DNA from 2 places in the Streptomyces sp. NPDC028368 genome. Region 2 is predicted to be linked to the other one. Evidence: riboswitches for the same ligand, from Rfam matches in the RefSeq annotation. Region 2 holds a riboswitch; the other holds the start of a gene.

Region 1 (16,261 bases), on a different contig from region 2:
AGAGGCCAGCGCGGCCGTGAGCAGGAAGAGGTGATGGCGGCCGGCGAGATGGGCCCGCTCGTGGGCGAAGAGGGCTTCCCGCTCGGCCGGCGCCAGGGCCCGCAGCATCCCGGCGGTCACCACGACGCGGGCCGGGCGGCCCGGCAGAGCGTAGGCGTCGGGTGCCGCATCCGGCAGGACGCACAGATCGCCGGCCGCGGCATGGGCGTCGGCGGCGCGCCGGGCGGCGCGCAGCTCGGCGCGGTGGCGGAGCGCCCGGCGGCCGACCGCGACCGCGCAGGCGGTCAGCAGGGCACCAGCGGCGTACGCCAGCGGGACGGTCACGGCCGGATCGTCGCCGAGCAGGTGCAGCGAAAGATGATCGAGGGCGGCGACCGCGGGCAGCCGCAGCGCCCCGGCGGCAACCAGCAGGCCGAGCGCCGCGGTCGCACACGCGGCCAGCGCCGCGGCGCAGCCGGCCAGCAGCCAGGCGGCGGCGCGCGGCGGCAGCGACTCGGCCAGCCACCGGGCGGCCGGCACGGCCAACAGCGGCATCAGCAGCGGAATCCATACGGCGACGATCACGGGGCGGCTCCGGAACCGGCGTCCCCACGGGCACTCGGCTGGTCCTCCCGGGCGCCGTCCGCCTCGTCGAGGAGCGAACGCAGCAGCCGCTCGTCCTCGCTCGTCAGCTGCGACACGAAGCGGGCGAGCGCGGTGCCCCGGTCATCCTGCTTGTCGAGCTCGCTGCGCATCCGGCGAGCGGTCAGTCCGGCGGAATCCTGTATCGGCGAGTACGCGTAACCCCGCCCGGCCCGCGAACGCGAGACGGCCCCCTTGTCGTGCAGCCGGGTGAGGATCGTCGTGACGGTCGTCCGGGCGAGCCGCCCGCCCAGCGCGCTCTGCACCTCGGCAGGGCTCAGCGGCCCCGCGGCCGCCCAGAGCGCCGCCAGCACGCCGGCCTCCAGCTCACCGGCGGGACGCCGTGGCGCGGGTGGTGTCTGCGACATGGAACGCCCTTCACCTCATCGTCGTCTACAGTTCCGTAGACCGATACCGTCTACGCGACTGTAGTCGGCCGGGCCGGCCGGACAGTGGGCCCGCTCCAGTAAACCCGCCCGCCCCCGGAATCCGAACCCGCCCGCCCCCACCGGATCCGCCCTCCGCCGCCAAGGAGAACCACCCATGCTCACCCTCGCCTTCGGCGGAGCCTCGATGGACGGCGGGCTGTACACCTGGATCACCGGACTCGCACAGCGCGCCCCACACGCTCTCAACACCCTCATCTCCTACTGGACCGACTACGGCCTGGGCCTCTTCGCGCTCCTGATGATCATCGCCTGGTGGCGGGCCCGGCACGCCGACTCCCGCCGGATGGCGATGGTGCTGGCCACCCCGGTCGTGGTGGTCATCGCCTACCTGGCCAACGACGTCATCAAGAGCCTCTTCGACGAACAGCGGCCCTGCCAGACACTGCACACGGTCACCGTCGAGGCCTGCCCCGGTATCGGCGACTGGTCCTTCCCCAGCAACCACTCCGCCATCGCCGCGGCCGCCGCGATCGCCCTGGTGCTGTGCGGCAGCGGCCTCGGCCGGATCGCGGTCCCGGCCGCGATCCTCATGGCGGCCTCCCGCGTCTGGGTGGGCGCCCACTACCCCCACGATGTCGTCGCCGGCCTGATAACCGGTGCCCTCGCCGCCTGGGCACTGACCCCCCTGGCCCACCGCGCGGCACCCGCCGTCGACCGCGTCCGCGCCACCCGGCTGCGCTCCCTGGTGACCGCGCGGTGACGGCGACAGGGCCGCGCCCGCACCACCCCGGCCCGCCCCGACCCCCGGCTCCGCCCGAGCGGACGCACCGACCGCTCGCCCTCGCCGCGCTGTGCGCCGCACTGTTCACCGCCACGGCCGTCCTCGAGTCCGTACGCCACGGAACCCCCCTCGCAGCCGAACAAGCCGCCCACCACTGGGCGACGGTCCACGGCGGCGAACCGCTGCGCTCCCTCGCCCGCGCCCTCACGGCGACCGGCACCGGCCCCTTCCCGTACCTCATGGCGGTACTCGCCGGCCTGATGGCCGGACGCGACACACTCGGACGGCTGCGCGCGGCGGCCTGCGCCCTGGCCGTCCTGGCCGTCGGCCAGGCGATCCGGTACGGCCTGATGGAACTCCTCGCCCGCCCCCGCCCACCCGCCGCCGACTGGACCGCACACGCCTCCGGCTACGCCTTCCCCTCGGGCCACGCCACCACCTCCGCACTCGCCGCCGGGATCCTGGCCTGGGGCATCGCCCACCGCGCCCGCCCCGCCACCGCCCGCACCTGGTACGTGGTGCTCGCCCTCTGGGCCGCCGCCGTCGGCGCCACCCGCGTCTACCTGGGCGTCCACTGGCCCGGCGACGTCCTCGCCGGCTGGTTCCTGGCCGCCACCCTCCTGGCCCTGGCCCTCCTCGCCGAACCCTTCGCCTTCCGCCACCCCGGCCCCCACCCGGCGCACGATGCTCCCGCGCGTCATGAATAGCTGACGATAGGACCAGGTCTTCCCCAAGCGGGTATGGACCCGCCCCGTGCGGAGCAGCACTGTCCTGGGCGCCCGCAGGCAGCCCACGAAAGCGATCACCGCACCACCAGGGGGACGCCAATGGAATACCGACTCGAGCACGCCACAAACCCCCCGACAGCCCCACCCGCGCACACCCTTCAGGGCCGCTGCGCGGCGGCCGCCGCCAAGGACCCGGCCCGGTGCGAGGGGCCCCACGACGCCGCCACCATCATCGACCGCCACGGCACAGAGGTCGCCGGCTGCGTCTGCCACTGCGCCCGCCTCCTCGCCGGCCTCGAAGGCGCCCGCGTCCACCCCTTCGTCCCCGCGGCCTGCGCCCTGGACATCTACTCCCGGGCCCGCGAACTCCCGCCCTTCGCCTGGGAGATCGGCAGATAGCCGGCGCCCACGCGCGCACCGCGCGGTGTCAGTGGTGCACCGTAGCCTTGCGGCTACGACGTGATGGCCGTCGAGCTCGTACGGGAGCTGAGAGGCGGCCGCACGACAGCCCCGAGCGAGAGCGCCGAGCCGCGGCGGCCCGGCGCTGACCTCTGGCTCAGCACTCGATGATGTTCACCGCGAGCCCGCCGCGCGCCGTCTCCTTGTACTTGACGCTCATGTCGGCGCCGGTCTCCTTCATGGTCTTGATGACCTTGTCGAGGGAGACGTGGTGGCGGCCGTCGCCCCGCAGCGCCATCCGGGCGGCGGTGACGGCCTTGACGGCGGCCATGCCGTTGCGCTCGATGCACGGGATCTGGACGAGACCGCCGACGGGGTCACAGGTCAGGCCCAGGTTGTGCTCCATGCCGATCTCGGCGGCGTTCTCCACCTGTTCCGTGGAGCCGCCGAGGACCTCGGCGAGGCCGCCGGCGGCCATGGAGCAGGCGGAGCCGACCTCGCCCTGGCAGCCGACCTCGGCGCCGGAGATCGAGGCGTTCTCCTTGAAGAGCATGCCGATGGCGCCGGCGGCGAGCAGGAAGCGGACCACGCCTTCCTCGTTGGCGCCGGGGATGAAGTTGACGTAGTAGTGCAGCACGGCGGGGATGATCCCGGCCGCGCCGTTGGTGGGCGCGGTCACCACCCGGCCACCGGCGGCGTTCTCCTCGTTGACGGCCATCGCATAGAGGGTGACCCACTCCATGGCGTGAGCCGCGTGGTCGCCCTCGGAACGCAGGGCGCGGGCGGCGTTGGCGGCGCGGCGCCGCACCTTCAGCCCGCCCGGCAGGATCCCCTCGCGGGCCATGCCACGCTCCACGCACCCCTGCATGACGCGCCAGATCTCCAGCAGCCCCTCGCGGATCTCCTCCTCGGTGCGCCAGGCCTTCTCGTTCTCCAGCATCAGCGCGGCGATGGACAGGCCGGTCTCGTGGGAGCGGCGCAGCAGCTCGTCGCCGGTGCGGAAGGGGTGCTTGAGCACGGTGTCGTCGAGCTTGATGCGGTCCTCGCCCACCGCGTCCTCGTCCACGACGAAGCCGCCGCCGACGGAGTAGTACGTCTTCTCCAGCAGCGGCGCGCCGCCGGCGTCGTACGCGAAGAGGGTCATGCCATTGGCGTGGTACGGCAGGGAGCGGCGGCGGTGCAGGATCAGCTCGCGGCTCTCGTCGAAGTCGATCTCGTGGGCGGCACCGATCTCCTCGCCGAGCAGGCGCAGGCGGCCGGTGCTGCGGATGCGCTCCACCTGGTCGTCGGCGGTCTCCACATCGACCGTGCGCGGGGAGTGCCCCTCCAGGCCCAGCAGTACGGCCTTGGGCGTGCCGTGGCCGTGGCCGGTGGCACCGAGGGAGCCGAAGAGCTCGGCGCGTATGGAGGTCGTCTGGGCGAGCAGACCGTCCTTCTTGAGCCGGCCGACGAACATGCGGGCGGCGCGCATCGGGCCGACGGTGTGGGAGCTGGAGGGGCCGATGCCGATGGAGAAGAGGTCGAAGACGGAGATGGCCACGGTGGCGGACTCCCTTGTCTGCTCGTGATGGATGGTGGAGCGGCGGAGCTGTGGGGGCGGGGGTGGAGCCCATACGGCAGCAGGCACGTTTCTGCGCCGACTTTTGAGCGTAACCCGGATGGCGGCATGGGCCTACGGACGCGAATCGTCAGGTGGCCGTCATCACGGATAACGGCAGATGGCGCGGCCTTGCAGCGAGGGGGCGGGGGCGGGGTGGGGGACGGGCACGAGCAGACCGGCAGACCGGCGGGGCGGCGGGGCCTGGGGGTCCGGGACCGGTGTCCGGTCCCGGACCCACGGCTGGCGCCCTGCGCCGTGGAGCGCATCCCGTGCTGCACTCCACGGTGCTCCGCCGTGCGGCACCGCATCCCGCGGCGCGCCGACCCGGTCCCGGGACCGGTACTGGCGCATCGCCAAGGGCGGTCCTGCGCATCGCGCAGGGCGTATATGTCGCCACGCCCTGGCGGATGCGCGCTGTGTGCCTCGTCTCTCGCCCGCACGGTGTGCCTTGCCCGTCGCCTCCTTCCTACTCCAGCAACGATTACGGAGTGTAATCAGTTCCTGTGGAGTTCTGGCGGAGAGTGACGGGCTTTGGTGTTGGCGGGCGCCGCGCGATGCACTGAATGACGCAGTCACCGAGTCGGTCAGTCAGTCAGTCGCTGACTCCGTGACCGACTGATTGACTCAGCGGCTGATCGGTGACCGGACTCAGTGCATTACGCGGCGAGCGGCACCGTGCCGAGTGGCACCGTGTCGAGCGGCACCGTGCCGAGCGCGGTGAATCGCGTCACAGGGACGGGTACAGCGGGTACTTCTCCGCCAGTGCCGTGACCCGGGCCTTCAGCGACTCGACGTCGTACGACGGCTTGAGCGCCTCGGCGATGATGTCGGCGACCTCGCGGAAGTCCTCGGCCGTGAAGCCGCGGGTGGCCAGCGCGGGGGTGCCGATGCGCAGGCCGGAGGTGACCATCGGGGGGCGGGGGTCGTTCGGGATGGCGTTGCGGTTGACCGTGATGCCGACCTCGTGGAGGCGGTCCTCGGCCTGCTGACCGTCCAGGTCGCTGTTGCGCAGGTCGACCAGGACCAGGTGGACGTCGGTGCCGCCGGAGAGGACGGAGACGCCGACCTCGGTGACGTCCGGCTGGATCAGGCGCTCGGCGAGGATGCGGGCGCCGTCCAGGGTGCGCTGCTGGCGCTCCTTGAACTCCTCGGACGCCGCGACCTTGAAGGAGACCGCCTTGGCCGCGATGACGTGCTCCAGCGGGCCACCCTGCTGACCCGGGAAGACCGCCGAGTTGATCTTCTTGGCGAGTTCCTGGGTGGAGAGGATGACGCCGCCGCGGGGGCCGCCCAGCGTCTTGTGGGTGGTGGTGGTGACGACGTGGGCGTGCGGCACCGGGGAGGGGTGCAGGCCCGCGGCCACCAGGCCGGCGAAGTGCGCCATGTCCACCATCAGGTACGCGCCGACCTCGTCGGCGATGCGGCGGAACTCGGCGAAGTCCAGCTGGCGCGGGTACGCGGACCAGCCGGCGACGATCAGCTTCGGGCGGTGCTCCTTGGCGAGGCGCTCGACCTCTTCCATGTCGACCAGGTTGGTCTTCTCGTCGACGTGGTAGGGCACCACGTTGTAGAGCTTGCCGGAGAAGTTGATCTTCATGCCGTGGGTCAGGTGCCCGCCGTGCGCGAGGTTCAGACCCAGGATGGTGTCGCCCGGCTTGATCAGCGCGAACATCGCCGCGGCGTTGGCCTGCGCACCGGAGTGCGGCTGGACGTTGGCGGCCTCGGCGCCGAAGAGCGCCTTGATGCGGTCGATGGCGATCTGCTCGACGACATCGACGTGCTCGCAGCCGCCGTAGTAGCGGCGGCCGGGGTAGCCCTCGGCGTACTTGTTGGTGAGGACGGAGCCCTGGGCCTCCATGACGGCGACGGGAGCGAAGTTCTCCGACGCGATCATCTCGAGGGTGGACTGCTGGCGGTGGAGCTCGGCGTCGACGGCGGCGGCGACGTCGGGGTCGAGCTCATGGAGGGAGCTGTTGAGAAGCGACATGAGTCTTTCCTGGAGTCAGGGGGCTCGATGGGGGTCCCCCCGGACGGAGTCCGGGAGAGCTTCCACGCGGGCGGCGGCAGGGACGGGGAAGGGCCGGGAGGCCTCAGCCCTGGACGAAGGCGGCGTACTCGTCGGCCGAGAGCAGGTCGCCCGGCTCGCCGCTGATCTTCACCTTGAACAGCCAACCGCCCTCGAACGGGGCGGAGTTCACCAGCGAGGGGTCGGCGACGACGTCCTCGTTGGTCTCCACGATCTCGCCGTCGACGGGCGCGTAGAGATCGCTGACCGACTTGGTGGACTCCAGCTCACCGCAGGTCTCGCCCGCCGTGATCGCCGTGCCGACCTCGGGCAGGTCCACGTAGACGACATCGCCGAGCGCGTTGGCGGCGTGCTCGGTGATACCGACCGTCGACACGCCGTTGTCGGCGGCCGACAGCCACTCGTGCTCCTTGCTGTAGCGCAGCTGCTGGGGGTTGCTCATGGCTCGATTCTCCTGTACGCGAAGGTGTGATCGTGAAAGGGGTCTGGCGCGTCTTGCACAGTGAGACGGCAGCGGGTGCCGCTCCCGTGGTGAACCGTTACGTCAGAACGTCGGACGCTGACATCCGCCGCTGACTTCCGCTGCTTGCTTCCGGCGCTTACTTCTGGCGCTTGTAGAAGGGCAGCGCGACGACCTCGTACGGCTCATGGCTTCCACGGATGTCCACGGCCACACCCTCGGTGCCCGGCGTGGCGTAGGCCGCGTCCACGTAGGCGATGGCGAGCGGCTTGCCCAGGGTGGGGGAGGGTGCCCCGGAGGTGACCTCGCCGATGACCGTGCCGTCGGCCGCGACGACCTGGTAACCGGCGCGCGGCACCCGGCGCCCCTCGGCGATCAGTCCGACCAGCTTGCGCGGCGGGGTGACCTCGGCGCGCTCGGCGGCCGCCGTCAGCGCGCCCCGGCCCACGAAGTCACCGTTGTTGGTGGTCTTCTCGAATTTCACGACCCGGCCCAGGCCCGCGTCGAACGGCGTGGTCGCGGTGGTCAGCTCGTGCCCGTACAGCGGCATGCCCGCCTCCAGACGCAGCGTGTCGCGGCAGGAGAGCCCGCACGGGACCAGCCCGGCGTCCTTGCCCGCCTCGGTCAGCGCCTCCCAGAGGGCGACCGCGTCCGCGGGCCGTACGAACAGCTCGAAGCCGTCCTCGCCGGTGTAGCCGGTACGGGCGATCAGTGCCGGGACACCGGCGACGGTGCCCGGCAGGCCCGCGTAGTACTTGAGGCCGTCCAGATCGGCGTCGGTCAGGCGCTTGAGGATGCCGGGGGACTCCGGTCCCTGGACGGCGAGCAGGGCGTACGCGTCCCGGTCGTCGCGGACCGCGGCGTCGAAACCGGCCTGCCGCTGCATCAGCGCGTCCAGCACCACCTGGGCGTTGGAGGCGTTGGCGACGACCATGTACTCCTGGTCGGCCAGGCGGTAGACGATCAGGTCGTCGAGGATGCCGCCCTGCGCATCGCAGATCATGGTGTAGCGGGCACGGCCGGTCTTGACTCCGCCGATGTTGCCCACCAGCGCGTAGTCGAGGAGGTCGGCGGCCTGCGGTCCGGTGACGGTGATCTCGCCCATGTGGGAGAGGTCGAAGAGACCGGCGCGGGTGCGGACGGCGACGTGTTCGTCGCGCTCGCTGCCGTAACGCAGCGGCATGTCCCAGCCGGCGAAGTCGGTCATGGTCGCGCCGAGCGCGCGATGGGTTTCATCCAGCGCGGTGCGGCGGGGGGCATCAGTCATGGTTCTGGGCTCCCAGGCATGGGTGACAAGACGTTCTCCCCATCTGTCATCGGAACCTGAGAGGTTCACCGGGATCCCGCGAACGGACCCGGTTTGCACCTTGGGTGGAGCCGCACCGCTGCGGCTCGCTTTTCAGATCTGCCTCGCCCGCGCGGTATAGGGGCCTGAGAGATTCAAGGGAGGACTTGCTCCTTCGGCGCCCCGCCGTGGCGGCCGGGGACTCTCCCGCGCGGATTCAAGCGGCCGGTATGCAGTTGGCTGTGCACAGGTGAGCAGAGGTGCGCACGTGGCGCCGACATCATTGCACGGGATCGCCGGATGGAGGAGGGGTGGCCGTCACCCGGTCACGACGTGGGCAGATCCGGCAATCGCCTTGAAGGGCATTACCTTTTCTTGACACTCTGCGGGGAGGGGACGGGACCGAACGGACCCGAACCGGACCGGGAGGGGCGATCACGGTGCACAGCGAAGCCGCATTCGCGACAACGTCAGGGGTCGCTCCCCAGGGACCGCCGGCCGTGGCGCGCCGTCCTCGGCGCGCGCCGAGGAATGTCGTACGGCCCGGCCGCGGCGCCGGCGTCGTGGACCTGCGGGGCGCCGGCCGCGCCCCGGTGGAGATGCGCTTCCCGGCGGGCGATCTGGTGGTGGTCTCCGGGCTGCCCGGCAGCGGCAAGAGCACCCTGATGCACCGCATCGTGCCGTCGCTGGACGCGCGGGGCGCCGCGGTGCACCGCATCGATTCGCAGGACGTGCGCGAGCGCTGGGAGCGGGGCAGGCTGCGCCGGCTGCCGTACGGGCTCTACCGTCCGCTGGTCCGGGCCGCGCACTACCTCGGGCTGCGCCGGGCGCTGCGTTCCGGTGCCAGCGTGGTGGTGCACGACTGCGGGACGCTCGCCTGGGTGCGCCGGTGGATCGCGCGGGCGGCCCGGCGCGACGGCCGTGGGCTGCATCTGGTGCTGCTGGATGTGCCGCCCCGGGTGGCGCTGTCCGGCCAGCGGTCGCGGGGGCGCGGGGTTTCGGGCTATGCCTTCGCGCGGCACCGGGGTGCGGTGGGCCGGCTGGTCGGTGCGGCCGAGTCGGGGCGGCTGCCGCGCGGGTTCGGCTCGGTGGTGCTGCTGGACCGGCGCGCGGCGACCGTGCTGGAGACGGTCGGTTTCGACTGAGCCGGCGGGCCCCTGCCCCGCACGTCCCGCCTCCCGGTTTCTCGTCTAGGGTCGTTGGCCAGATGGCGCGGTTCGGAACGGGTGGATGCAGATGACATTTCCGGAGCAGGGGAACTTTCCGGAGCAGGGAATACCGCAGCTGGCCTGGCCTGCGAACGAGTTGGAAGAAGTGCTCTCGGCCGCGGTCGGGCACCCGGGCGCGGGTGGCCGGATCGTGGAGGTCCTGGGGCGCAGCCGGGTGTGGGTGCCGCTGCCCAACGGCGGCGGACCGGAGTACGCGGGGCCGGGCGGGCGCGGACTGGATCTGCCCACGGTCGAGATCGAGGGCGTGGCATACGTTCCGGTCTTCAGCTCCGAGCAGGAGTTCATGAAGGCCGTCGGGTCGCATATGTCCTTCACCGTCGCCCCGGCCCGGGAGTTCGCCCGCGGCCTGCCGCCGAAGCTGGGGATCGCGGTCAACCCGGACGGCACCATCGGCGTCCCGCTGCCGCCGCTCGCGGTGGCCGAACTGTGCCGGGCGGGGCGTGCGGAGGCGGACGGCGGTCTGCCGAGCGGCGGCCGGGTGCGGCTCTTCGAGCCGGACTGGCAGGAGGAGCCGGTGGACTTCCTGGCCGCGGCCGGACTGGAGTTCTCCGGTGCCGGAATTGTCCTGACTGCCCGGCGTGCCCTGGCAAGTGTCGAGGGCGACACGCCCACACTGTTCGTCGGTGTTCAGATGGCGGCCGACCTCTCCGCGCTGCACGACGGCACCGCCCGCCAGGCGGCCCTGGATGCCCTCGGACGTGCGCTCGGCGCGGTGCCGGTGCCCTGGCCCGTACAGCTGGTCATGCTCGACATCGCCCAGGGTGATCCCGTCGCCGACTGGATGCTGGAGCGCGTGCGGCCCTTCTACTCCCGGGACCACTCGTAAGCTGGTTGGATGACGGGCGGGCGCACCCACACGTGCCCTGCCGATGAGAAGGGACGGACCACGTGAGCGCGGGTGCGCATCAGGGAGCGGCGGCGGCCGGTCAGGTCGAACAGGCGCTGCAGCAGGTCTCGCCCGGCCGCTACGACGCCTATGAGGCGCTGCTGCAGGCGCTCGCCGCCGGCCAGGTCTGGATGCTGCTGTGGCAGGGCCGCGCCGGGATGCCCGATGCGCAGTACGGAAACATGGAGGTCGAGGGCCTGGGCTATGCGCCCTGTGTGACCTCCGCCGCCGAGCTCGCCGCGTCCGGCTGGAACCGCGACCACGAGCTCGTCACCGGCCCCGAGATCGCCGCCGCGCTCTTCCCCGACCGCTGGGGTCTGTGGCTGAACCCGCATGCCCCCGGCGGCGGCGTCGGTATTCCGTGGCTGGATCTGCGCCGGATCGCCGGCGGCCTCGACCGGCTGCCCGCCGGGCCGCTGCGGATCTCCGAACCGGTCATCGACATTCCGCAGTTCTATGCCCTGCTCGCGCAGAATGCCCATCGGACGCCCGCTGTGCGGTCGTTGCGCCGGGCTTGGGTGCAACCCGCGCTGGGTGCCCCGTATCTGGCGATCGGCCTGGATCTGTACGACACCGGGCAGCAGGCGGTGGACTCGGTGCGGCTGATGATTCAGCAGTCGATCGGTGCCGTTCCGGATGGTTTGCCCGTGTCGACGGTCGCGATGAACGACGAATTCGACCCCGTCGGCATGTGGATGCGCGCGTCCACCCGCCCCTTCTTCGACCGCGACGGCTACGGCCAGGCACCGGGTCAGCCGACCGCCGCCGCGCCCGCGTACGGATACGGCTACCCGCGCCCGTACTGACGCCCACGTCAGCACCGGAGGCCGCCGTCGGGCGTCGCCACCGGCGTCGATCTTGGGGCGAATTGGCCCCATGCGCCCCGCAGTTGAGTGCCGCTGCCGCACATATTCGCTCCGCTCAGCCGGTATTGCCGTCCGTATAACGGAACCCCGCTGGCCACATCACAGTTGCGCATCCATTCACCGCCAGGTCTGGTGAGTGATCGCGAATCGGATGAAGACTCCCGCAACAGAGAGCTTCGGCTCTTTGTACGACCGACCATCCCAACCGGCATTGCGTGATCCCTGGACTTTCCCTGGGCGCACTTCCGCGATGTCCGTTCGACTTTGCCTCGGCCGCGCCCGTTGCGGCTGTTGCACCAGTGATGTGAACCAAGCCGCTACCGCGGCGGGCATGGGCCGACCACCGTCGGCCGAGAGGGGTCAAAGGCACCGTGACCGCACCGATCGAGACCACCGGGGCGGCTGCTGAGGCGCAGCCGGAAGCGGTGCTGCAAGGCGTGGAGAGCAAGCGCATCCAAGGGCGCTCACTCGGCCAGATCGCGCTGCTGCGCTTCCGCCGCGACAAGGTCGCGGTAGCGGGCGCCATCGTTGTCATCCTGCTCGTCATCCTCGCGGCGCTCTCGCGTCCCCTCCAGGCCCTGCTCGGCCTGGACCCGGACAGCCCCAACCAGAGCCTGATCGACCCCAACACCACGCTGCCCAAGGGCGACTTCGGCGGCATGAGCGCCGATCACCCCCTGGGCGTGGACCCCAAGTTCGGCCGGGACCTGCTCGCCCGCATCATCGAGGGCTCGTGGGTGTCGCTGATCGTGGCCTTCGGCGCGACCCTGCTGTCCGTCGCCATCGGCACCGTCCTCGGTGTGGTCGCCGGTTTCTACCGGGGCCGGGTGGACGCGTTCATCAGCCGCATGATGGATGTCTTCCTCGCCTTCCCGCTGCTGCTGTTCGCCATCGCGATCTCCGCCTCGCTGCAGGGCGGCGCGTTCGGCATGGAGGGTCTGCCGCTGCACATTTCTGTCCTGATCTTTGTGATCGGCTTCTTCAACTGGCCGTACATGGGGCGGATCGTGCGGGCGCAGACACTGTCGCTGCGGGAACGCGAATTCGTGGACGCCGCGCGCGGCATGGGCGCCCGCGGGCCGTTCATCCTCTTCCGAGAACTGCTGCCCAACCTGGTGGGACCGATCATCGTCTACTCGACGCTGCTGATCCCCTCCAACATCCTCTTCGAGGCGGCGCTGAGCTTCCTGGGCGTCGGCATCCAGCCACCCCAGGCGTCCTGGGGCGGCATGCTCAACCAGGCGGTCAAGTACTACGAGGTCGACCCTCAGTACATGATCGTCCCCGGCCTCGCGATCTTCGTCACCGTGCTGGCGTTCAACCTGCTCGGTGACGGTCTGAGGGACGCGCTGGACCCGCGCAGCCGCTGATTTCCGCCGGCATCTGCGCCCAGAAGCCTCAACCACCTATTGACGTTTTCGACGAACGAAGGGGATACCGACCACGATGCGAAGGTCAGTTCCGGTCGCGGCTATCGCGGCCATCACCAGCGCCGGCCTCTTGCTGGCCGGCTGCAGCGGGGGCAAGGGCTCCGACAGCGGCTCCGGCAAGGCGAACGCCGCGACCACAGGGGTCGTCAACGCCTCGGACGCGAAGGGCGGCACGCTCAACTACGCGATGAGCGACGCCCCCGAGTCGTTCGACCCGGGCAACACCTACTACGCCTTCATCTACAACTTCAGCCGGCTCTACGCGCGCCCGCTCACCACCTTCAAGCCGGGCGCCGGCAAGAAGGGCAACGAGCTGGTCCCGGACCTGGCCGAGTCGATGGGCAAGCCCACCGACGGCGGCAAGACCTGGACGTACAAGATCCGCAAGGGCCTGAAGTACGACGACGGCTCCGCGATCACCTCACAGGACGTCAAGTACGCGGTCGAGCGCAGCAACTTCGCGCGCGACACCCTCTCGCTGGGCCCGAACTACTTCCAGCAGTTCCTCAAGGACAACGACGGCGGCTACAAGGGTCCCTACAAGGACAAGAGCAAGGCCGGTCTGAAGTCCATCGAGACGCCCGACGACCAGACGATCGTCTTCCACCTCAAGAAGGCGTTCGCCGAGTTCGACTACCTGGTCAGCGCCCCGCAGACCGCCCCGGTGCCGCAGGCCAAGGACAAGGGCGCGGACTACACCAAGTCCGTGGTCTCCTCCGGCTCGTACAAGTACCAGAGCTACGAGGAGGGCAAGCAGCTCACCCTCGTCCGTAACCCGCACTGGTCCGCCAAGACCGACCCGCTGCGCAAGCAGCTGCCGGACAAGATCGTCCTGAAGCTGAAGGTCGCCCAGTCGACCATCGACAAGGACCTGCAGTCCGGCAACACCCAGATCGACCTGGCCGGCCGCGGCGTCGACGGCCAGACGCAGGCCCAGCTCCTGACGGACCCCAAGGAGAAGGGCAACACCGACAACACGCTCGGTCAGCGGCTCGTCTACACGGCGCTCAACACCAACGTGAAGCCGTTCAACAACATCGAGTGCCGGACGGCCGTCGAGTACGCGGTCGACAAGAAGGCCGTGCAGACCTCGCTCGGCGGCCCGATACGCGGCGATATCGCCTCCACGGTGCTGCCGACCGACATCGACGGCTACCAGAAGTTCGACCTGTACCCGCAGAAGTACAACAAGGACAAGCTGGACCTGACCGAGGCCAAGAAGCACTGGGCCAAGTGCGGCGCCGGCAAGATCGACACCACCATCCTCGCGCGCAGTGACCGTCAGGACGAGGTGGACGCGGCCACCTCGGTCATCGAGTCGCTGAAGAAGATCGGCATCAACGCCAAGATCCAGAGCTACCCGACGAGCAAGTACACCTCGGACTACGCCGGTGTGCCCAAGTTCAACAAGAAGAACAACGTCGGCCTGATCATGTTCCAGTGGGGCTCGGACTTCCCGACCGGCTACGGCTACCTGCAGCAGATCCTCAACGGCAAGGCGATCAGCCAGTCCGGCAACTCCAACCTTTCGGAACTGGACGACCCGGAGATCAACAAGCTGCTCGACACCGCCATCGCCAACACCGACAAGGCTGCTCGCGAGAAGGCGTACGCCGCGATCGACAAGAAGACGATGGAGCAGGCGGCGATCGTCCCGCTCACCTACTTCAAGGTCCTGATGTACCGCTCGCCCCAGGCCACCAACATGGTGTCCACCTCGGCCTTCAGCGGTCAGTACGACTACCTCAACATCGGCGTCAAGAAGTAGCAGCCCTGGAAGGCAGGTGAAGGCATTGGTGTCCGCGGGCCGGTCGCAACCGGTCCGCGGCGCCGACGCCGCATCCCCGTGTTCTCGTACATCATCCGCAGGTTGATCAGCGCAGTGATCCTGCTGCTGATCGTCAGCGCGGTCACCTTCGGCATCTTCTTCCTGCTGCCGAAAATGGCCGGGCAGACCACCGACCAGCTTGCCCAGCAGTACATCGGAAAGGCCCCCACGCCCGCGGACATCGCCGCGGTGAAGAAGAATCTCGGCCTGGACAAGCCCGTGTACGAGCAGTACTGGGATTTCCTCAAGGGCATTTTCGTCGGCGTCGACTACAAATTCGGTCCGGAAGCGGCCAAGTGCCATGTGCCGTGCTTCGGTTACTCCTTCAAAACACATATCGAGGTCTGGCCGGAAATCCAGTCCCGGCTCCCGGTGACGCTGTCGCTGGCCGCCGGTGCGGCCGTGCTGTGGGTGGTCTCCGGTGTCGCCACCGGTGTGCTCTCCGCACTGCGTCCCGGCTCGCTCTTCGACCGGCTGGCCATGGGCGTCGCCCTGGCCGGTGTCTCGCTCCCCATGTTCTTCACCGGCGCCCTGGCGCTGGCCCTGTTCACCTACCAGTGGCCGATCTTCGAACGCAGCGATTACGTACCGCTGTTGGAGGATCCGTTCCTGTGGGCCCGGACCCTGGTCCTGCCCTGGGTGACCCTGGCCTTCCTCTACTCCGCGCTCTACGCCCGGCTCACCAGAGCGGGCATGCTCGAGACGCTCAGCGAGGACTACATCCGCACCGCCCGCGCCAAGGGCCTGCGGGAACGCAAGGTCGTCGTACGGCACGGCCTGCGGGCCGCGCTCACCCCGATCATCACGGTCTTCGGCATGGACCTGGGCCTGCTGCTCGGCGGCGCGCTGATCACCGAACAGGTCTTCTCCCTCAAGGGAGTCGGCGCCTTCGCGGTGGAGGCGATCAACGCCAACGACCTGCCGAACATTCTCGGCGTCACCCTGCTCGCCGCGTTCTTCATCGTCATTTGCAACCTGGTGGTGGACGTTCTGTACGCCGCCGTAGACCCGCGGGTGAGGCTCTCGTGACCGACTCCTCCGAGGACAAGAACGGCGCGGCGGAAGCTGCCGGAACGGCTGAGGCGAAGCCCGAGGCGACGGCTGAGGCCAAGACCGAGGCCAAAGCGAAGACTGAGGCCAAGCCCGAGGCCAAGGCCGGGGAGGCCGAGCCCACCCCCGACACCGGGGACCGGAAGACCTCCTCCTTCCTCGAAGTACGCGACCTCAAGGTGCACTTCAACACCGACGACGGCGTGGTGAAGTCCGTCGACGGGCTGACGTTCAGCCTGGAGAAGGGCAAGACGCTCGGCATCGTCGGCGAGTCCGGGTCCGGTAAATCCGTGACCTCGCTCGCCGTCATGGGACTGCACCGGGCCTCGCGCCAGCAGCGCAGCAAGGTGACGATGTCCGGCGAGATCTGGCTGGACGGCAAGGAGCTGGTCGGCGCCGATCCGGACGAGGTGCGCCGGCTGCGCGGCCGGCAGATGGCGATGATCTTCCAGGATCCGCTGTCCGCGCTGCACCCCTTCTACTCGGTCGGCAACCAGATCGTGGAGGCGTACCGCGTCCACAACGACGTCAGCAAGAAGACCGCGCGCAAGCGGGCCGTCGAGATGCTCGACCGGGTCGGCATCCCGCAGCCGGACAAGCGGGTGGACGACCATCCGCACCAGTTCTCCGGCGGTATGCGCCAGCGCGCCATGATCGCGATGGCGCTGGTCAACAACCCGGAG
Region 2 (15,341 bases):
GACGCCCCCAACCCCTGGCGACGCCCGCACCCCGCACCCCGCACCCCGCAGCCCGCAGTCGCGCCGTGACCGGCAAAACACTCGGCAGGACTCGGCGAGACACCCCGCCAGGGATTACGGGACAGCCCTTAGGCACTCTCCACCGTGTGCCGCGCCCCCGGTACGGCCGGCGGCGCCCCCACCGCCCAGCCCACCGGCCATGTGTGCACCGGTTCCCCGGCGTGCATCAGCTCGCTGTAGCGCCGGGTCATCGCGGCCAGCGCGGCGTCCCGGTCCAGGCCCTGCCGCAGCGCATGGTGGTAGGCGGCGGCCTGCCAGGACGCGCCGTTCACCCGACGGGTGCAGCGGTCCTCGATGATGCCCAGATACAGGTCCCGGTCGGCCGGTTCGACGCCCCAGGCGTCCAGTCCTGCCGCGGCCAGCGGCAGCAGTTCCTGGCGTACGAGCCGTACGGCGGGGACCTCGGCGATCCCGCCGGAGCGGCCGGGCCGCGGCCAGTGGAGGCCGGCATCGATGCCGTAGCGGCAGGCGGTGTCGAAGTTGGCGGCCGCGGCGGCGAACGGGAGGCGGGTCCAGATCGGGCGGGGCTCCTCGGCCAGCGCCCGTACCAGGCCGTAGTAGAAGGCCGTGTTGGCGATGACGTCGGCGACGGTGGGACCGGCCGGCAGTACCCGGTTCTCCACCCGCAGATGCGCGACCCCGTCGGCAACGGCGTAGACGGGGCGGTTCCAGCGGTAGACGGTGCCGTTGTGCAGCACCAGTTCGGCCAGGTCGGGCACTCCGCCCTCATCGAGGACCCGCAGCGGCTCCTGCGGCCCTGGGATCGGCAGCAGCGGCGGAAAATAGCGCAGATTCTCCTCGAAGAGGTCGTACGCGGAGTCGATCCAGCGCTCCCCGAACCAGGTGCGCGGGCGCACCCCTTGGGCCTGGAGTTCGGGCGCCCGGGTGTCGGTGGACTGCTGGAAGACCGGCGGCCGCGACTCGCGCCACAGCTCGCGGCCGAAGAGGAAGGGCGAGTTGGCCCCGATGGCGACCTGTACGGCGGCGATGGCTTGCGCGGCGTTCCAGACGGCGGCGAAGCGGCCCGGGGTGACCTGGAGGTGCAACTGCACGGATGTGCAGGCGGCCTCCGGCGCTATCGAGGCCGACCGGGAGACCAAATGCTCGACGCCCTGTATGTCGATGGCGAAGTCCTCGCCGCGGGCCGCCCGCATCTGGTCGTTGAGCAGCACATAGCGGTCGATGGCGGAGAGGCTGGCGGCCGTGAGGTCGGTGGCGGTCAGGGTCGGCAGAATGCCGATCATCACTATCCGGGCGGCGACCTCGCGCGCTTTTCTGTCCGCGTACGCGAAGCCCGTGCGGAGTTCCTCGGCGAGCTGGTCCAGGACCCGGCCGGACAATCGGTGCGGCGTGATGTTGACCTCGAGATTGCACTGGGCGAGTTCGGTCTGGAAATCACGGCTCGCGATGCGTTCCAGAACTTGAGAGTTCAGCATTCGCGGGAGTCCGTCCGCGCCCGCGAGATTGAGCTCGATCTCCAGGCCAATGAGATTCTTGGGCCGGTCGAACCGCTGCTCCGTCAGCAGCCTGTGCAATCCCGCAAGACACTCGTGCAGCTTTCTTCGATAACGCTCCCGGTCAGCCAGGTCTATCCCGTCCGCGGCGACCTTCTCCCCCATCGAAGGGTCCCTCCTCGATCAAGCGAACGGCCCGCGACCACGGGCCGGTTGGGGCCGTCCCCGACACCACCGGGGCACGCGCTACGGTCGATGATGCCCCAGCAATCTGATCCATAACGCCTCGGGGGCGTGCCCGTCCCGATAGGCTCGAAGTGGTGGCGGGCCGGGAACACACCAGGGTTCACTCGTGGCACATTCCATGGGCATATCTCGGCGGCGATCGCCATCCGCAATTCTCTTGTGAAAAACACCGACGAGATCCGGCCTACCACACCTCCAGGGAAATGCGAGGTGGCGCATCCAAAGGCCTGCGCAAAGCGGCGGAAACCACCCTTCAGAAGGGTCCGGATTCCCCCTTGCAGGAAATTCGCAAGACAACTAGCCGAAACATTTTCAGAACATACGTCGTATAAACTCCGCAGACGAGGCAGAGAGTTGGCGCCCAGTGGTGCGGTGTTCTCACCGGCACTGGGGCACTGCGGGCTGACCCACGGGCCGCCGCGCCGGCCGGCCATGCTCTGGCCCCACCCGCTGACAGCGCCGTCCGCACCTGCCCGGCTTCACCGTGTCTCCGAAGTGAGAGGCGACCCACCATGCCGCTGCATCTCCCCCCTGCCCCTGCGCCCGCCCTGCGCAGCGTTCTCGCCGCCCTCAGCTCGCCCACCGCCGTTCGCGAGGCCCCTACCTCCGCCCTGCGCGCCCATCAGGGTCCGCTCGGCCCCGACCACCCGCTGCCCGTCCACGTCTGGGACGACGTCAGCCGCGGCGGCGACACGCCGCTTACCCGGCTGGCCGGATGGCGCTTCCTGGTGCGCAGCGGCGAGCGCGCCGTGGCGGCTGCCGAGGCGATGCTCACGGCCGACGGGTGGACGTTCTCGCACTTCTGCGGCGGCCCCTATGTCGGCGCGACCGAGCAGGCGCTCCAGCAGGCCGACTCCCTGGCCACGGCGTACCAGCCGCGGCTGCTGTCCGTCCCGGAGCTGTACATGCTCACCCTCTGGCTGCATCACGACATCGCCTCGGACGGCGCCGCCGGGCTGCCCGCCCCCGGTGATCTGCTGGTGCCGCTGGCGCCCGCCCCGCCGGGAATCGCCCCGCACCGCCCGCAGCGGGTCGCCGATCTGCTCCCCCGGCTCACCCTGCGCCTCACCCCGCCCGGCCCGCTGCTCGACTCCCCGGCGGCCTGACGGCGCACACCGTCGCCCAGCCGAGCGCCCCGCGACCCTTTCCGGCCGCGGGGCGCTCGTTTGCGCTCACCCGGGCGGTCCAGTGGGTCAACACGACTCCCAACGTCCTTGGGAAGGAATGCAATTGAACCGCCCGCACGGGTGATGCGTCCTTATCCAGTGAGTACCACTGCGGCGAAATCCCTGCGGAAACCCGTCCGTGGGGCAACACTGGGTTCAACCGATGGAAACGGGGGAGCGGCCATGACCACCTCATCGAGCCGCACGACGACGTTCACACCGCAGCGAAAGACAACTCCCATGTGTCAGCACCAACCTCCTTGCCCGTCCGCAGACTCCAGCGACCGGGAAGCCGCTCATCCCGTGGCGCACCACCCCGAGCAAGGCTGGAGCCTGCTGTGCAACGGCGTCCTGCTCTTCGAGGACACCGGTGAGCTGCTGCCGGACGGACAGGTCATCGCCCCGCACCGGCAGGCCGAGCGGGTCGCCAGCGTGGCCTGACGCGCCACCCCTGGCAGTACAACAGGGCCCCCGGCGGACATCGCCGAGGGCCCTTGATGTTGTACGGGGTACCCCGTACGGCCGCATCAGGCGTCGTACGCGTCCAGCGGCGGGCAGGAGCAGACGAGGTTACGGTCACCGAAGGCACCGTCGATACGGCGCACCGGCGGCCAGTACTTCTCCGCGGCCACGACGCCGGCCGGGAAGACGGCCTCCTCGCGGGTGTACGGGTGGGCCCAGTCGCCGCCGAGCGCGGACGCGGTGTGCGGGGCGTTGCACAGCGGGTTGTCGTCCTTGTCCCACTCCCCCGAACCGACCTTCTCGATCTCCGCGCGGATGGCGATCATCGCGTCGCAGAACCGGTCCAGCTCGTTCAGGTCCTCGCTCTCGGTCGGCTCGATCATCAGCGTGCCGGCCACCGGGAAGGACATCGTCGGCGCGTGGAACCCGTAGTCGATGAGCCGCTTGGCGACATCGTCGATGCTCACGCCGGTCGCCTTGGTCAGCGGCCGGACATCGATGATGCACTCGTGTGCCACCAGGCCGCCGGGGCCGGTGTAGAGCACCGGGTAGTGCGGCTCCAGGCGCTTGGCGATGTAGTTGGCGCTGAGGACCGCGACCTGGGTGGCCCGCTTGAGGCCTTCGCCGCCCATCAGGCGGACGTACGCCCAGGAGATCGGCAGAATACCGGCCGAGCCCCAGGGGGCCGCGGAGATCGGCCCGACGCCCGTCTCGGGGCCCGCGGTGGGCTGCAGCGGGTGGTTGGGCAGGTACGGCGCCAGGTGGGCGCGGACGCCAACCGGGCCGACGCCGGGACCGCCGCCGCCGTGCGGGATGCAGAAGGTCTTGTGCAGGTTGAGGTGCGAGACATCGCCGCCGAACTTGCCGGGCTCGGCGAGGCCGACCAGCGCGTTGAGGTTGGCACCGTCGACGTAGACCTGGCCGCCGGCGTCGTGCACCGCCGCGCAGATCTGGGTGATGTGCTCCTCGAACACGCCGTGCGTGGAGGGGTAGGTGACCATCAGGACCGCGAGCTCGTCACGGTGCTTGTCGATCTTGGCGTGCAGATCGTCGGTGTCGACCTCGCCGTCCTCGCCGGTCTTGACGACGACGACCTTCATGCCGGCCATCACGGCGCTGGCGGCGTTGGTGCCGTGCGCCGAGGAGGGGATCAGGCAGACGGTGCGCTGCTCGTCGCCGTTGGCACGGTGATAGGCGCGCACGGCCAGCAGACCGGCCAGCTCGCCCTGCGATCCGGCGTTCGGCTGGATGGAGACCTTGTCGTAGCCGGTGACCGTGGCGAGCCGCTCCTCCAGCTCCTGGATCAGCGTCAGATAGCCCTGCGCCTGGTCGGCGGGTGCGAAGGGGTGCAGCTGGCCGAACTCGGGCCAGGTGACCGGCTCCATCTCGGTGGTGGCGTTCAGCTTCATCGTGCAGGAGCCGAGCGGGATCATGCCGCGGTCCAGCGCGTAGTCCTTGTCGGCCAGCGTGCGCAGGTAGCGCAGCATCGCGGTCTCGGAACGGTGCTGGTGGAAGACCGGGTGGGCAAGGTAGTCGTCGCCGCGCAGCAGCCCCTGAGGCAACGTTTCCGCAGCGACGGCGTCCAGCTGCTCGACGTCGCCGGTCACCCCGAAGGCGCCCCAGACACCGGCCAGCTGCGCACGCCCGGTGGTCTCGTCGCAGGCGATACCGACCAGGTCGGCGTCCACCAGGCGGAGGTTCACACCGGCCTCGCGGGCCTTGGCGACGACCTCGGCGGCCCGGCCGGGCACCCGCGCGGTGAGCGTGTCGAAGTACGCGCCGTGCACGATCTCCACCCCGCCGGCCCGCAGGCCCTCGGCCAGGACGGCGGCGTAGCGGTGGGTGCGCCGGGCGATGGTCCGCAGGCCGTCGGGGCCGTGGTAGACGGCGTACATCCCGGCCATGACGGCGAGCAGCACCTGAGCGGTGCAGATGTTGCTGGTGGCCTTCTCGCGGCGGATGTGCTGCTCGCGGGTCTGCAGGGCCAGGCGGTAGGCCTTGTTGCCGTCCGCGTCGACCGAGACGCCCACCAGACGGCCGGGCAGGCTGCGGGCGAACTTGTCGCGTACGGCCATGAAGCCGGCGTGCGGCCCGCCGAAGCCCATCGGGACGCCGAAGCGCTGGGTGGTGCCCACCGCGATGTCCGCGCCGAGCTCGCCGGGCGAGGTCAGCAGCGTCAGGGCGAGCAGGTCGGCGGCGACGGTGACGACCGCGCCCAGCTCCTGGGCCTGGGCTATGACGGCGCGCGGGTCACGCACCGCGCCGGAGGCACCCGGGTACTGCAGCAGCACGCCGAAGACGCCGCGCTCGGCGATCTCGGCGGGGATGCCGTCGCTCAGGTCCGCGACGACGACCTCGACGCCGGTCGGCTCGGCGCGGGTCTGGATCACCGCGACGGTCTGCGGCAGACAGTCCGCGTCGACCAGGAAGACGCCCTCCTTGACCTTGCCGATACGGCGGGAGAGCGCCATGGCCTCGGCCGCGGCGGTGCCCTCGTCCAGCAGGGAGGCACCGGAGGTCGGCAGGCCGGTCAGGTCGGCGACCATGGTCTGGAAGTTCAGCAGCGCCTCCAGACGGCCCTGCGAGATTTCCGGCTGGTAGGGCGTGTAGGCCGTGTACCAGGAGGGGTTCTCCATGACGTTGCGCAGGATCACCGGCGGGGTGAACGTGCCGTAGTAACCGAGTCCGATCATGGAGGCGAGGACCTGGTTACGGTCCGCGAGGCCGCGCAGCTCCTTGAGCACCTCGGCCTCCGTACGGGCCTGCGGCAGGCCGAGCGCCTCCGCGCTCTTGATCACGTCGGGTACGGCGGTGTCGGTGAGATCGTCCAGCGATCCGAAGCCGACCTGCGCGAGCATCTTGGCCTGCGCCTCGTGGTCGGGACCGACGTGCCGACGCTCGAAGGGGGTGCCGCGCTCCAGCTCGGTCAAGGAGATGCGATTGGTGGTCATCTGCGGGGGCCTCCTGGTCATTGCGACCTACGAGGGGCACCAAGGCGCTGGTGCCCGGACGGCCTCCCCCTCTGTCATCTCAACCTGAGAGCTTCACCGGGCCGCGGGCTGCGGGCCGGCTTTCACCGTCGGTGAGGAGGGGCCCGGCACCATGCCGTCCGCGGCCCGCCCTGCTTTCCAGAGTGACCTCGTCCATGCGGTACGGATGCCTGAGAGATTCCGGGGAGGATTTGCTCCTTCGGCGCCCCCGCCGCGAACGGCAAGGGACTCTCCCGCATGGGGTCAGCGGCCATCCGTCAGCCTACCAGCGCACCTCAAGAGGGAACCCTCGAGTGGCCAGGGCATGAAATGTGCCGTTTGGTAGTTGTCACAATGCCGTTGCGACCACGAAGGAGGGGCTGTGCACACAGATATCGATCCCCGGAGCCTGATCGGCCGCAAAGCGTTCGACCGGAACGGCACCAAGATCGGGACCATTGACGAGGTATATCTCGATGACGCGACAGGCGAGCCGGAGTGGGCTGCGGTGCGTACCGGCCTCTTCAGCCGGGATGCGTTCGTCCCCCTGGAACCGAGCGAGCTGGGCGATGAGGGGCTGCAGATCCCCTACGACCGCAAGCTGATCAAGGATGCCCCGGACTTCGGGGTGGGCCGCCATCTCTCCCCCGAGCAGGAACTCCAGCTGTACCACCATTACCGACTGGATATCTCCTCCCCCGCCTCCGACCCCCGCCCGCCCTCGGGCGACAAGGACTTCGGCCGGGTCGCCGGCTCCGAGGACTGAGCACCCGCAGGCGCCCCGCCCACCAGCGGCAATGGTTCCCCCGGCCGCAGCGCCGGGTCATCGACGGCAAAGGTCCGCACCCTCCCCGGTGCGGACCACGGCTGTTCAAAACGTACGGTCACCCTCCCCACCCCGCTGCCCTGCACCCAGCCGCTGCCGAATTCGTCGTGCACCACATCGAGCCCCGGATGCCAGCGCCGCGGCCGCTCCTCCGCCGTCTCCGGCTCCCCCGCCGCATCCGCCACCGGCTCCGCCGCGGCCCTGGCCGCCGCCTCCTCGGCCTCCTGCTCCGTCGCGAACTGGGCGAACAGATCCTCCTGCGTGAAATCGGCCAGCCCGCTGACCCCCACGCCGAGGAGCCGCACCCCGCCCGTGGTGTCCACCGTCTCCAGCAGCCGCGCCACCGCCTCCCGTACGACCGCGGGGTCGTCCGTGGGCCCGCGCAGCGTCTCCGACCTGGTCAGCGTCGAGAAGTCGTAGTTACGCACCTTGATCACCACCGTGCGCCCGGACCGCCCGGCCGCCCGCAGCCGCTGCACACAGCGCTCGGCCAGCCGCACCAGCTCGGCCCGCACCCGCGTCCGGTCGGTCAGATCGACCTCGAAGGTGTCCTCGACCGAAACGGACTTCGCATCCCGCTCGGCCACCACCGGGCGGTCGTCCTGCCCCAGCGCCATCGCATGCAGCCCGGCCCCATGCGACTTCCCCAGCAGCCGCACCAGCTCGTCCTGCCCCGCCTCCGCGGTCTCCGCGACGGTGTGGATCCCGGCCCGGCGCAGCGCCTCGGCCGTCGCCGGCCCCACCCCGGGCAGCGTCCGCACCGGCATCGGCCCCAGCAGCTCCCGCTCCGTGCCGGGCTCGATCACCACCAGGCCGTCCGGCTTCGCCGCCTCGGACGCGATCTTCGCCAGCATCTTGGCCCCGGCGAGCCCCACCGAGCCGGTCAGCCCCGTGGCCTCCCGTATCTCCCGCCGCAGCCGCTCCCCCACGCCCCGTACGGCACCCACCTCGGCCGCGACACCGCCCGCCTCCAGGTCCACGAACGCCTCGTCCAGGCTCAGCGGCTCCACCAGCGGCGACAGCGCATGCAGCAGCTCCATCACCTTGTCACTCACCTGGCGGTACAGCTCGAAACGCGGACTGAGATAGGCGGCGTTGGGACACAGTCGACGCGCCTGCGCGGTCGGCATGGCGGAGCGGATCCCGAAGACCCGTGCTTCGTACGACGCCGTGGCGACCACCCCGCGCGGCCCGATCCCGCCGACGATCACGGGCTTGCCGCGCAGGCTCGGCTTGGCCGCCTGCTCGGCGGCCGCAAAGAACGCATCCATGTCCAGATGCAGAATCGTCGGCGCGGCTCTCACATGTCCGATGCTGCCGCATGGCACTGACAATCGACCCGATGCCGGGCCGGGAGCTGTGTGCGGGGCTCAGCCGGCCCGGTGGCGCCGCCGCGCCAGCTCGTCGCGCGGGTTCTTCCCGACCAGCGTCTCGCCGGTGTCCAGACGCTCTCCGTGCAGTTCGGAGAGCGCGCTCTCCACGTCCCGCAGCACCACGCCGACGGCGATCCCGAAGACGCCCTGGCCGCCTTGGAGCAGATCGACGACCTGATCGGGCGAGGTGCACTCGTAGACCGTGGCGCCGTCGCTCATCAGCGTCATCCGGGTCAGATCGTCCAGCCCGCGCGAGCGCAGATGCTGGACGGCGGTACGGATGTTCTGCAGCGAGACCCCGGTGTCCAGCAGCCGCTTGACGATCTTGAGGACGACGACGTCCCGGAAGTTGTACAGCCGCTGGGTGCCGGAGCCGTAGGCCGGGCGCACACTCGGCTCCACCAGGCCGGTGCGCGCCCAGTAGTCGAGTTGCCGGTAGGTGATCCCCGCCGCCGCACACGCGGTCGGACCGCGGTAGCCGATGGTGCCCGTCGCGCAGTCCCCCGACACCGCGGCGGGCTGTGCCGGTGCGCGGTTCACTGCTGCATTCGGGTGGAGCGGCAACGCCCCTTCCGCCGCCGTACCGTCACCGGTGATTGCCACGCCGCCCTCCGTCCTCCACGTCCCGGACGGGACCTGCCTTATCGACGGTATGCAGTCACCTGGGGTGCGTCAACGATCGCCGCGCTCGCCACGCCGAGTGATAATCACCCTACGAGTGGTTTCTCGTGACCTCGCGCGGGGAATGGCTAAATAGTTTGGCCGGAATCAGACGCTTCGGCCGGCCGATGTCACTGGCTGCTGCCGAAGTCCTCGGGCGAGATCTGATCGAGGAACTCTCGGAACTTCTCCACCTCGTCCTCCTGCTCGTCCGGGATCGCGATGCCCGCATCGTCCAGCACACCGTCGGTACCGAAAATCGGCGTCCCAGTGCGCAGCGCCAGCGCTATGGCGTCCGACGGACGCGCGCTGACCTCGACTCCGCTGGCAAAGACCAGTTCGGCGTAGAACACTCCTTCGCGCAGATCCGTGATCCGGACCTGCGTCAGTTCCTGGCCCACCGCTTCGAGCACGTCCTTGAAAAGGTCATGCGTCAGCGGCCTGGCAGGGACCATGCCCTGCTGGGCAAAGGCGATGGCGGTGGCCTCCCCTGGCCCGATCCAAATGGGCAAGTAGCGATCGCCTCCCACCTCCCGCAGGAGCACGATCGGTTGGCTGGAAGGCATTTCCACCCGGACACCCACGACGTCGAGCTCGTTCACACAGCAACCCTAGGACGTGCCCGGCAGGTTTGGGTAGTCGGGCCGTCATTTGCTCACTGGAGCTGGCCCCGCAGCGCGGTCTGAACCAATGCCGCATGGAGTCGTACGGACAGCGTCGCCAGCTCCCTGGCGGTGGCCTCCGCATGGGCTCTGGTCTGCGGATTACGGTGCCGCCGAAGGGGGGCCACGACCTGTTCCACCAGGCCCGCCTCACGCTCGGCGGCCGCCTTCACGGCTCGCAGATGCCGCGGCTCGAGACCAAAACGTCCCAGCTCGGCGACCAGTTTCGCCACCGTGACGGCCTCGCTGTCATAGCTGCCGTCGGGACCGGGGACGACGAGTCCGTACGACTCCCAGTCGGCGAGCGCCGCCTCGTCGACCTCAGCGGCCGCCAGCAGCCCGGCCCGGCTGACCCGGGCCGCCGCCGGGCGGTCCTCGTCCGGCTCACGCATGCCCGGCACCAGGTCCCGGGAGGAAGTGGCCTGGGCCGGTAGCTGCACCTGCTCACCGCGCTCCAGGGCGTCCAGATGCTCCCGGATGACCTTCAGCGGAAGATAGTGGTCCCGCTGCATCCGCAGAACGCCGGCCAGCCGCTCGACGTCGGCAGCGGTGAATTTGCGGTACCCGGAAGGCGTGCGCTTCGGCTCGACCAGCCCCTCGGCCTCCAGGAAGCGAATCTTGGAGATGGTGACCTCGGGGAATTCCTCGCGCAGCAAAGTGAGCACCGTACCGATGCTCACCGGCTTGCCGTCCGAGGAGGCGGCGCCGGAAGAACCGGCACCGCCCGTCGGTGATTGGCGCATATGCCTTCCCTGGCCGGTCAGATACCGGCACCTCGCTGGCTCGCGTAGAAGACCAGCCGGAACTTGCCGATCTGGACCTCGTCGCCATTGGAGAGCGCAACCGAGTCGATGCGCTCGCGATTGACGTACGTGCCGTTCAGGCTGCCGACGTCGGCGACCGTGAACCGGCCGTCCGGGCCGCGGCGGAACTCCACATGGCGACGCGACACGGTCACATCGTCGAGGAAAATGTCGCCCTGCGGGTGGCGACCCGCCGTGGTCAGCTCGCTGTCCAGAAGGAAGCGGCTGCCGGAGTTCGGACCCCGGCGGACAACCAGCAGCGCCGAACCCATCGGAAGGGCGTCGACGGCCGCCTGGGCCTCGGGGGACAGGGACGGCAGCTGGGTCTGACCCGTCGCCTCCGCGTCATAGGCCTCGATCCCCGAGATGGAGATGGTCGAGGTCGTCTCGGAGGCGCGCTCGGGCTGTGCGCCCGGGCGGAGCGGCGCACCACAGTTGGAGCAGAACCGGCTCGCCTCGGCGTTCCGGTGCCCACATCTCGTACAAACCGGCAAGGCCAACCCTCCACCCGTGCGTGCGGCTGATGGTTCCTGGGAACCTATGCGCCCGGCACCGGAGGGGTCAACAGAACCCGCGCCGTGCCCCCCGGACGGACCGCTGACCTCGTCACGGAAGAGCGGACGGTCCTCGTCCGCGCCACTCTCATCGGGCCGGCCCGCGGCACGATGCCGCGCCGAGCCGCTGCCGCCCTCCTGGCGGGCGCTCTTGCCGAACAGCTTTCCAAACAACTTCACGGGCGATTCCCCTTGAACGAAACAGACCCGCCCGTGGGGCAGGACGAACCCTCGATGCACACACCGGCCGATCCGGACATCCTGTGAACGTCCGCGGCCTGCAGACAGTTTCCCTCACACACCACAATCACGGTGCGCCGACCCCCCGCTACCTCATGCCCTCCCCGGGCCATGGACATACGCGGACACCTCACTGCGAAGACGACCGAGCGTAGTCAGGCCGCTTCGCCTCTCGCAAGGCATCCACAATGATCTTCCTTTGCCGGGTCACAGACACCTTGGCCTGCTCCTTTTCCAAAGTCTGAACCACCCCACCGGGGATGTTCAGCGCCGGCTCCAGGTCCTCCGGCTTGCCGATGACCTTGAAGCGGTAAGGCTGTGTGACCCGTTTGCCGTCAATCTCCACGCCGCCGCTGACATCCGAGAGAGAAGTGTTCGCGACGACCCGTACATCATTGACCTGGATGGCCTCGGCTCCGGCCGCCCGCAGCTCCTGGATGGTGTCCAGCAGCTTGTCCGCTTCGACGGAGCGCCCGGGGTCGTCGATGGTCAGGGTGATGCCGGGCCCTTGCGCCGCGACGGTCCCGGCCAGCACGCCCAGCTGCTGCTCCTTCTCCACGGTCTGCTTACGGGCCTCCTCGGCCTGGTCCGAGCTGTTCTCCAGCTCGGTCTTCTGTCCTTCCAGGCGCCGCTGTTCGTCCGTCAGCCGCTGGGAGCGGTTGTCCAGTTCGTCCAGAATGCGCACCAGGTCCTCCTGGCGCGCACCTCGCAGCGCACTGCTGTCACTCGTGGAACGTACCTGAATCGCCAGACCGAGGCCGAGAATGAACAGGAGCAGCGCAACGATCAGTTGAGCCCGGGTCAGCCGCGGCGGCCACAGGCTCGCGGCCAGCCGCTGGCGACCGTTCTCCGGCTTTCCAGGAGCCCCATTTTCCGCTTCCGCGGCCGGAGCGTCGACACCTGTCGGCTTTTGATCGTTCTGCTGCGCGTCGTCCGGTTTACGCCCTTCGGTTCCCTCCCCCGCGACCTTGGGGGCGGGCCGGCTCTCGGGAGGCATCGGCTGCCGGTCGGCGGGGCTACGGTCCGGCTGCGGCTCCGGCTTCTTCTCCGGCTCAGGGGTCTCGTCCGTTGCCATCCGCCTCACGCCCTGAAGACGTGCCGGCGGATCGCGGCAGCGTTGGAGAAGATCCGGATTCCCAGCACCACGACGACGCCGGTGGAGAGTTGGGCGCCGACGCCCAATTTGTCGCCGAGGAAGACGATCAGCGCCGCGACGACGACGTTGGAGAGGAAGGAGACGACGAAGACCTTGTCGTCGAAGATGCCGTCCAGCATGGCGCGCAGACCACCGAACACGGCATCCAGCGCCGCGACGACAGCGATCGGCAAGTAGGGCTCGACCACCGTCGGCACCACGGGTCGGACCACAAGCCCGACCACGACTCCCACGATGAGGCCCAGTACGGCGATCACGATGTGCCCTTCCCTGTGTCGGCGCCATCCGCCTTGGCGGCACCGGCCTGCGGCTTTGCGGTACGTACGATCAAACTGGGCGCGGGCGGCAGCGTGACCTCGCTCTCGGCGGAAATCCTGGTACGTACGCCGTAGTTCTCCTGCAGTACGTGCAGATACTGACCGTCGGCGCTGTCCTGGAACGCGGTGCTGAGCCGCTGCCCGTCCCCCACCGCCAGCACCGTATAAGGCGGCACCAGTGGCTTGTTGTCGACCAGTATGGCGTCTCCCGCGGCTCTGATCGCCGAGAGTGACGTAAGCCGCTGCCCATTGACGGAGATGGCCTCCGCACCGGACTCCCACAGGCCGTTGACCACGCGCTGCATATCCCGGTCCCGTACCCGCCCGGTGTCGGAGAAGCCACTGCTCTCCCGCGGCCCTCCCCCACTGGACTCCGCGTCCTTGGCGTCGTCCACCACAAGTTTCACGCCAGGTCCGGTCACTTCGGTCGAACCGGACAACAGGGCCAGCAGTTCGGCCTTGTCGCCGCCGTGCTTGTGCAGCGCCTCACGCTGCATCCGGCTGACCGCGTCCCGGGCCGCGTCCACCCGCTTCTGCTGCTTGTCCGCCTCGCTGGTGCCCTTCTGGATGCGATGGATCAGCTCTTCGCGTTCCTTGGCCAGCGTCGGTGCCGATATCCGCGCCTGAGCGGCTCCGACCGTGACGACCACGGCCGCCAGCACCAGACCGGCGGCCAGGCCCAACTTCGCCCGCAGGGTGCGCGGCAGACCGCGGGTGCCCGCGGCGGACTTCCGCGCGGCGGCCTCCGCGTATCCGTCGTCGAGGCTGTGATCCATCACGTTGGTCAGCAGCGACATGGACGCATCGGGGCGCGCAGCCGACTTCCTGGGAGTGCTCCGATCGGGGCGCTGCTGCGACATGCTGCACATCGTCGCACGTCGCCCGCGCAGTCCCCCAATGGCCCCACCGGCGTGCCCGATTGCGGGCACGCCGGTGGGCCGCGGCTCAGCGGCCGGCGCTGTCCACCACGGCCGCCCACTCGTCCAGCAGCTGCTGGGCGGAGGCGTCGTCCGGTCCTTCCGCCCACAGGTGCGTGACCGCCTCGGCCGGGTCGGGCAGCACCAGCACCCAGCGCCCGTCGGCCTCCACGACCCGTACACCATCAGTGGTGTCCACGTCCCGGTCACCGGCCGCCTCGACCACATGCCGCATGACCAGACCCTTGACCGCCCACGGCGTGGCGAGGTCACGACGCAGCACATGCGCCCGCGGGATCCGCGCATCGATCTGGCTGAGCGTGATCTGAGTACGGGCCACCAGACCGATCAGCCGGACGAACGCGGCCGCGCCGTCGAAGACGCTGCTGAACTCGGGAATGATGAACCCGCCGAGGCCGTCCCCGCCGAAGACCGTGCCCTCCATCCGGGCCACCCGGGTCAGATCGTCGGGCGAGGTCGTCGTCCACTCCACCTGCGTCCCGTGGTACGCCGCCACCTGCTCGGCGATACGGGTCGTGGTCACCGGCAGCGCCACCCGCCCACTGCGCCGTTCGGCTGCCACCAGATCCAGCATCACCAGCAGCGCACGGTCGTCCTCGATGATCCGGCCGCGCTCGTCCACCAGGGAAAGCCGTTCGCCCACGGGGTCGAATCGCACACCGAAGGCGGCCCGCGCCGACGCCACGATCTCCCCGAGCCGTACGAGCCCGGAGCGCCTGGCATCGGCCGTCTCGGTCGGCCGGGACTCATCGAGACCGGGGTTGATCGTGAGCGAGTCGACGCCGAGCCGCCCCAGCAAGCTGGGCAGCACCAGACCGGCGCTGCCGTTGGAGGCGTCCACGACGACTTTCAGCCCGGCATCGGCGACGCCTGTGGTGTCCACAGCCCGCAGTACGGATCCGGCGTACGAGTCGAAGACGCTCGCCGGGAAACGCAGATCGCCGATTTCTCCGGGGAAGGCCCGACGGTACTCCTGGCGGGCGTAGACCCGGTCGAGCTTGCGCTGACCGCCCTGGGAGAGGTCCGCGCCGCGTTCGTCGAAGAACATGATGTCGACCGAGTCCGGCACCCCGGGCGTCGTACGGACCATGATGCCGCCGGCGCTGCCCCGGGCGGTCTGCTGGCGGGCAACCGGCAACGGGACGTTCTCCAGGTCGCGTACGTCGATGGCGCTGGCCTGCAGCGCGGAGATCACCGCACGCTTGAGCGCCCGCGCACCACGGGAGTGGTCACGGGCGGTCGTCACCGTGGAGCCCTTCTTGAGCGTGGTGGCATACGCACCCGCAAGCCGTACGGCGAGTTCCGGGGTGATCTCGACGTTGAGGATTCCGGACACCCCACGGGCGCCGAAGAGATGCGCCTGGCCGCGGGACTCCCAGATCACCGAGGTATTGACGAAGGCGCCGGCCTCAATGGTCTTGAACGGATAGACGCGTACGTTGCCCTGAACGATCG

What was found. Region 2 has a riboswitch for glycine ahead of gcvP (aminomethyl-transferring glycine dehydrogenase). Riboswitches for the same ligand answer to the same signal wherever they lie in the genome.
Region 1: linked by a shared signal. The riboswitch ahead of gcvT (glycine cleavage system aminomethyltransferase GcvT) and the one ahead of gcvP (aminomethyl-transferring glycine dehydrogenase) in region 2 are both predicted to bind glycine.

Annotation. Positions count from the first base shown of each region.
Region 1 covers NZ_JBVHTY010000011.1:8,176-24,436, forward strand. The annotation lists gene ACZ4S3_RS24535 (M56 family metallopeptidase) at 1-564, opposite strand, end outside; gene ACZ4S3_RS24540 (BlaI/MecI/CopY family transcriptional regulator) at 561-989, opposite strand; gene ACZ4S3_RS24545 (phosphatase PAP2 family protein) at 1,165-1,770, shown strand; gene ACZ4S3_RS24550 (phosphatase PAP2 family protein) at 1,767-2,498, shown strand; gene ACZ4S3_RS24555 (hypothetical protein) at 2,619-2,918, shown strand; gene ACZ4S3_RS24560 (L-serine ammonia-lyase) at 3,076-4,458, opposite strand; gene glyA (serine hydroxymethyltransferase) at 5,246-6,505, opposite strand; gene gcvH (glycine cleavage system protein GcvH) at 6,609-6,986, opposite strand; gene gcvT (glycine cleavage system aminomethyltransferase GcvT) at 7,144-8,271, opposite strand; glycine riboswitch at 8,305-8,413, opposite strand; glycine riboswitch at 8,414-8,509, opposite strand; gene ACZ4S3_RS24580 (AAA family ATPase) at 8,790-9,434, shown strand; gene ACZ4S3_RS24585 (enhanced serine sensitivity protein SseB) at 9,526-10,344, shown strand; gene ACZ4S3_RS24590 (enhanced serine sensitivity protein SseB C-terminal domain-containing protein) at 10,407-11,210, shown strand; gene ACZ4S3_RS24595 (ABC transporter permease) at 11,642-12,640, shown strand; gene ACZ4S3_RS24600 (ABC transporter substrate-binding protein) at 12,717-14,468, shown strand; gene ACZ4S3_RS24605 (ABC transporter permease) at 14,547-15,557, shown strand; gene ACZ4S3_RS24610 (ABC transporter ATP-binding protein) at 15,554-16,261, shown strand, end outside.
Region 2 covers NZ_JBVHTY010000038.1:2,011-17,351, reverse strand. The annotation lists gene ACZ4S3_RS40080 (glutamate-cysteine ligase family protein) at 129-1,679, opposite strand; gene ACZ4S3_RS40075 (hypothetical protein) at 2,273-2,866, shown strand; gene ACZ4S3_RS40070 (DUF5999 family protein) at 3,167-3,367, shown strand; gene gcvP (aminomethyl-transferring glycine dehydrogenase) at 3,454-6,339, opposite strand; glycine riboswitch at 6,527-6,624, opposite strand; gene ACZ4S3_RS40060 (PRC-barrel domain-containing protein) at 6,740-7,123, shown strand; gene ACZ4S3_RS40055 (DNA polymerase IV) at 7,033-8,487, opposite strand; gene ACZ4S3_RS40050 (MerR family transcriptional regulator) at 8,554-9,159, opposite strand; gene ACZ4S3_RS40045 (bifunctional nuclease family protein) at 9,348-9,818, opposite strand; gene ftsR (transcriptional regulator FtsR) at 9,872-10,621, opposite strand; gene ACZ4S3_RS40035 (FHA domain-containing protein) at 10,639-11,475, opposite strand; gene ACZ4S3_RS40030 (DUF881 domain-containing protein) at 11,606-12,550, opposite strand; gene ACZ4S3_RS40025 (small basic family protein) at 12,556-12,888, opposite strand; gene ACZ4S3_RS40020 (DUF881 domain-containing protein) at 12,885-13,817, opposite strand; gene ACZ4S3_RS40015 (sugar phosphate nucleotidyltransferase) at 13,894-15,341, opposite strand, start outside.